Regions from separate parts of the Thermobifida alba genome, predicted to be linked through region 1. Evidence: riboswitches for the same ligand, from Rfam matches in the RefSeq annotation. Region 1 holds a riboswitch; the other holds the start of a gene.

Region 1 (2,991 bases):
CTGACCTCGCCGACGTGGGTGTACTCGGCCCCCATGCGGCGGGCCAGGGCGGCGGCCAGCCCCATCCGGAACCGGCCCGTCTCAGAGTCGATGACCAGCGCGGCGACCCCCTCGCGGGCCAGGTGGTCGGCGGCGCGCAGGGAGCGTTCCACCGCGGCGGGTCCGGCGGTGGCCCGACCGTCGGTGACCACCACGAGCAGGGCGCGCCGGTCGGGGTCGCGCAGCCGCTCCCGCCGCAGCGTCTCCGCCGCCTCCAGCAGGCCCTCGGCTAGCGGGGTGCGGCCCCCGGCGGGCAGCTCCCGCAGGCGGGCCGCCGCCACGTCCACCGACCCGGTGGGCGGCAGCACCAGGGTGGCGTCCCGGTCCCGGAAGGTCACCAGCCCCACCCGGTCGCGTCTGCGGTAGGCGTCCAGCAGCAAGGCGAGGACAGCCGTCTTGACCTGGGCCATGCGCCGCCGGGCAGCCATGGAGCCGGAGGCGTCCACGCACAGCAGCACCAGGTTGGACTCCCGGCCCTCGAGCACGGCCCGCCGCAGGTCGGCGGGGACGAGGGACAGCCGGGCGGGTCGGGACGCGGCGGAGCGCAGCGCGGCGGCACGGACCGTGGCGGCCAGGTGGATCGGTCCCGTCCCCCGGTCCGCCGGAACGTCGCCGACGGTGCGGCCCGCCGTGGTGACCGCCCGCGAACGGCGGCCCAGCGTGCCGTTGCCGGTTCCGGCGACCGTGAACAGCCGGGCACGGTACGCCTCCTCCGGGGCGGTGACGGACACCGGCGCCGGAACGTCGGGCCGGGGCTCGGCGTCGGGCGGGGCGGAAGCACCGGAGGGGTCCGCGGGCGCGGAGGAAGCGGAGCCCGCGTCGGACGGGACGGGGGAGTCCGGTCCGTCCTCCGGGGCGGGGCCGCCTCCCCCGCCCGGATCGTCCGGACCCGGATCCGGGTCGTCGCCGAGCACCTCGTCGAGCAGGTCCTCGTCCATGCCGGGACTGTCGAACGGGTTGCGCCGACGCCGGTGCGGCAGGGCGAGGCGGGCGGCGGCGCGCACATCGGCCCGGGTGACCTCGGTGCGGCCGCACCAGGCGGCGTGGGCCACGGCCGCGCGGGCGCACACCAGGTCGGCGCGCATGCCGTCCACGTCGAACGCGGCGCACACTTCGGCGACGGCGAGCAGCGCGTCCTCGCCGAGCACCACCTCCGGCAGGCGGGCGCGCGCCGCCGCCACGCGCTCGGACAGCTCCCGCTCCGCCGCGGCGTAGGCGGCGGTGAAGCCCTCCGGGTCGGCGTCGAACGCGAGCCGCCGCCGCACGATCTCCACCCGCAGCGCCGGATCGCGGGGCGCGGCGACCTCCACCGACAGGCCGAACCGGTCCAGCAGCTGCGGACGCAGCTCGCCCTCCTCCGGGTTCATCGTCCCCACCAGGCTGAACCGCGCGGCGTGGGTGAGCGACACCCCGTCGCGCTCCACGGTGGCGCGGCCCATGGCCGCCGCGTCGAGCAGCAGGTCCACCAGGTGGTCGTGGAGCAGGTTGACCTCGTCGACGTAGAGGATGCCGCGGTGGGCGCGGGCCAGCAGCCCCGGCTCGTACTCGACGCCGCCGCCCGACAGGGCCTTCTCCAGGTGCAGGGAGCCCACCACCCGGTCCTCGCCCGCACCCACCGGCAGCTCCACCAGACGCACCGGGCGGCTGACAGAGGCGGCCGACGGGGGATGCGGCCCGTCCGGGCAGGCGGGGTCGGGGGCGGCGGGATCACAGGAGAACCGGCAGTCGGCGACCACGGTGACCGGGGGGAGCAGGGCGGCCTGCGCGCGCACCGCCGTCGACTTCGCGGTGCCCTTCTCACCCCGGACGAGCACACCCCCGATCTCGGGGCTAACACCGGTCAGGATCAGGGCCAGCATCAGGTCGTCGGAACCGACGACGGCGCTGAACGGGTACACGTGCACGCGTTCCTCCACAGGCTCCCGCTGGGGGTGGGCAAAAGCGGCAGCCGTGCCGAGGCCGGTCTTCGGACTTCCTGATCAGCACCGTCCGATCGCCTTCCCGGACCCTCGTCCAGTGGCTGCGCTCACGCGCATGATCGGCGGTTCCCAGGTCACCGCAGCGGGCCTGTGCCGGATTCGCACCGGCTTCCCGATTATCCCCGTGGCCGGGGCACCTCGGTGGTTCTGCCGCGGCCGAGTCTAGCCGGTGGCGGTGCGGGTGCCCGGAGGGCGGGGTCACTTCCCCGGTCGGTTAGGGTTGCCCGCCATGGAAACACCGGTCACCGTGGTCGGCGTGGGCGCCGACGGCTGGGAGGGGCTGCCGCCCGCCTCCCGCGTGGCGATCCGCGACGCCGAGGTGGTCATCGGCGGCGCCCGGCACCTGGCCCTGGTCCCCGACACCGGGGCGGTACGCGAACCCTGGCCCTCTCCGCTGCTCAGCGGCCTTCCGGCGATGCTGGATCGGTACCGCGGCCGCAGGGTGGCGGTCCTCGCCTCCGGCGACCCCCTGCTGTCCGGGGTGGGTACCACCCTGGTGCGCCTGCTCGGCGCGGACCGGGTGCGCATCCTGCCCGCCGTGAGTTCCGTCGCCCTGGCGCGGGCCCGGATGCGGTGGAGCGCGGAGTCCGTGGACGTGGTGACGCTCGTGGGACGCGACGTCGACGCGGTGCGCCGCTACTTCACCCCCGGACGGCGGCTGGTCGTGCTCTCCTCCGACGGCACCACCCCCGCCCGGGTGGCCGCGCGGCTGGTGGAGGACGGTCTGGGCGGCAGCCGGATGACCGTCCTGGCCGACCTCGGCGCCGAGCACGAGACACGGCGGGACGCCACCGCGGCGGAGTGGGGCGGGCGGGCCGCGCCCGCGCTGAACGTGGTGTGCGTGGAGGTCGCGACGGACGGCGGGCATCCCGTCACGCCCGGACTGCCCGACGAGGTCTTCGACCACGACGGCCAGCTCACCAAGCGGGAGCTGCGGATCGCCGCGGTGTGCGCGCTCGGCCCGCGTCCCGGG
Region 2 (2,991 bases), 600 kb from region 1:
GGGCCGATCGTGATCGCCGCGGCGACGGAGAGCGCGAGCAGGGCGAGACCGCCCGCCCACAGCAGCAGAACCCCCCGGGGTCCGAGCCTGGCCACCGGGTCAGTCCGCGAGGCCGAGGTCGCGCAGGCCCTGGGCGACCTTCTCGATTCCCTCGACGGTGCGGATCGACGGGTTCATGGCGGCGCCGCTGAGCAGGATGTAGCGCTCGTTGCGGACCGCGTCCATGTGCCGGGTGACCGGGTTGCCCTCCAGGAAGCGGATCTTGGCCTCCGCCGTCTCTGCGGTCTGGCTCTCGCGGGTGAGGTCGCCGATGACGAGGACGTCCGGGTTGCGGTCGGCGACGGTCTCCCAGTTGATCTGGGGCCACTCGGCGTGGGTGTCGTCGAAGACGTTCTCGGCGCCGACCGCCTCGGTGATGATGCCGGGGGCGCCGCAGCAGCCCGCCATGTAGGGGGATTCGGAGTTGGCGAACCAGTAGAGGACGGTGACCCCGGAGGCGTCGATGCCGGAGGTGGCGGTGTCGACGCGTTCTTGGAGTTCGGCGACGAGTTCCTCCCCGCGTTCCTCGACCCCGAAGACCGTCGCGAGGTCGCGCACCTCCCCGTAGACGGTGTCCAGCGCCAGCGGTTCCTCGCGGACGCCGTCACCGGCGCCCTCGTTGGACTTGACGCAGTCGGCCGGGGACAGGTAGGTGGGCACCCCGAGGTTCTCGAAGTCCTCGCGCGTGGCGACCCCGCCCTCGCTGAGGGTGGAGACGAACGACGCGGAGACGAAGTCGGGCTCCTCCGCCAGGACCCGCTCGAACGACGGCGCGTTGTCCGCCAGTCGGGGGACGGTGGTGTTGGCCTCCTCCAGTCCCTCGGCGACCGGGTCGGTCCAGGTCGCGGTCCCCACCATGCGGTCGGCCAGGCCGAGGGAGAGCAGGATCTCGGTGGAGCCCTGGTTGAGGGAGACCGCCCGCTCGGGCGGGGCTTCGACGGTGACTTCCCGACCGCAGTTCTCGATGGTCCTGGGGTAGCCCTCGGCGGTGCCGGCGGGGGCTTCGGTCGCTTCCGTGCCGCACGCGGCGAGCAGGAGCAGGGGAGGCAGGGCGAGCGCGGACAGGACACGTCGCGGTGAGGGCATGGCTGTTCCTCTGTGCGTGAGGCTCGTGCGCGGAGCCTGGCGGCTGTTCGGTCTCCGTCCGCCGCGCGGGCGGCCGGAGGGTGCCAGCAGGTCTTCGGGCTCGGGTTCATCCGAGCGGGACGCCTTCCCAGAGACCGCTCCAGTGGCCGATGTCCCGCCCGTCCCCCACACCGCTGCGCGTCAGCTCCGGATTCGCACCGGATTCCCTGGCCCAACCGTGGGTTGACTGGCAGTGGCAAGCTATCACGGGGGCCGTCCGGCTCCGCCGGGGCCTTCCCCTTGCCCATCCCGTCGGGGCCGAGCGGCCCCCCGGCGGCTCGGGCAGGCCCCTCGCGGCCGGTCCGCGGTTGCCCCTGTCCTGTCCACCGTGCTCGCGGCCCCGGGCCTCCCTCCCCCACCGGGCGCCTGCTTCCCCGCGATCGGCACCGTCTCCGGACCACTCCCGGCAGTGTGGTCGCGGGGCGACGGGTCAGGGGCGGGTCCGCCCGGAGCGGTCTCCCGCCGCACCGCGGCCGCTCACTCCGACGGTTCGGGCAGGTCTCCGCAGTCGACCTGGGGGTTGGCCCCCATGTAGTTGAGCGGGCCCGCGACGACGGTGACGAAGGTGGTGCCGATCGACGCGCAGTTCTGCTCGGAGGTGCTGAAGTAGCCGCGCTGCCAGGCCGCCAGGGCTCCGATGGCCAGCCACACGAGGACGATGAGTGTTGCCAGACCGCGCACTGTTCCTCCTGGGGGGTCGACGGTTGTGGTGGACGCGCCACTACCCGGGGGACACGGGAGCATCCGCGGAAGGGGCGGAAGAGGATGGTCCGTTCACCGGACAATCCGGAAAAGACCTGGTTGCTAGGCTCGTCGTATGACCATGAGCGTGCCCACCCGGACCGTCGCGGACCTGTCCTACCTGCTCTCCCACACCGGTCGCGTGCTGGCGACCCGGATGGCGGCGGCCTTCGCCGAGATCGGGATCACGCCGCGCGCCTACTGCGTGCTGTTCCACGCCATGGAGGCCGAGCGCACCCAGATCGAACTGGCCGAGATCTCCGATCTGGACAAGACCACGATGGTGGTCACCGTCGACGAACTGGAGAAGGCGGGGCTCGCCGAGCGCCGCCCGTCGAGCCGGGACCGGCGGGCGCGGATCATCCACGTCACTCCCGAGGGGGAGCGGTTGGCCGCCCTGGGCACCGAGATCGCCGACCGGGTGCACCGCGAGGTCCTCGACGCGCTGCCCGAGGAGCAGCGGGGTGTGTTCCTGGCCGCGCTCACCGGTCTGGCCGAGGGGCACCTGGCCACGCCGGTGGAGTCACCGAAACCGGTACGGCGGAGCCGCCAGCGCCGAACTTAGATCCAAAGCATATCGTCTACAAAAAAACAATCTGCTATGGCCTCTCTCTGTCGTCCACCGACAGAGAGAGACCGCCATGTCCCACCCCTCCTCCCCGCCCCGTTCCCGCCGGCTGGCACTGGCCGTACTGTGCGCGGGAACGCTGATGATCATCCTCGACGGCAGCATCGTCACCGTGGCGCTGCCGCAGATCCAGCACGGCCTGGGCTTCTCCCCCGCCGACCTCACCTGGACCGTCAACGCCTACCTGATCGCGTTCGGCGGCCTGCTGCTGCTCGCCGGACGCCTCGGCGACCTGCTCGGCCGCAGACGCGTGCTCGTGGCGGGCCTGCTGGTGTTCACCGCCGCGTCGCTGCTGTGCGGCCTCGCCACCGGCCAGGAGATGCTGATCGCCGCGCGCTTCCTGCAGGGTGTCGGCGGCGCCGCGGTCTCGGCGGTGAGTCTGGGCATGATCGCCACGCTCTTCCCCGAACCGGGTGAGCGCGCGAAGGCGCTCGGCGTCTTCAGTTTCGTCGGAGCCG

Evidence for each region. Region 1 has a riboswitch for cobalamin ahead of FOF52_RS19370 (VWA domain-containing protein). Riboswitches for the same ligand answer to the same signal wherever they lie in the genome.
Region 2: another riboswitch for cobalamin. It lies ahead of FOF52_RS00120 (ABC transporter substrate-binding protein); the one in region 1 lies ahead of FOF52_RS19370 (VWA domain-containing protein).

The regions. Positions count from the first base shown of each region.
Region 1 is NZ_CP051627.1:4,332,379-4,335,369, forward strand. Features, by position in the region: gene FOF52_RS19370 (VWA domain-containing protein) at 1-1,898, opposite strand, end outside; cobalamin riboswitch at 1,980-2,174, opposite strand; gene cbiE (precorrin-6y C5,15-methyltransferase (decarboxylating) subunit CbiE) at 2,248-2,991, shown strand, end outside.
Region 2 is NZ_CP051627.1:29,389-32,379, reverse strand. Features, by position in the region: gene FOF52_RS00125 (FecCD family ABC transporter permease) at 1-95, opposite strand, end outside; gene FOF52_RS00120 (ABC transporter substrate-binding protein) at 100-1,125, opposite strand; cobalamin riboswitch at 1,194-1,371, opposite strand; gene FOF52_RS00115 (hypothetical protein) at 1,642-1,845, opposite strand; gene FOF52_RS00110 (MarR family winged helix-turn-helix transcriptional regulator) at 1,982-2,470, shown strand; gene FOF52_RS00105 (MFS transporter) at 2,547-2,991, shown strand, end outside.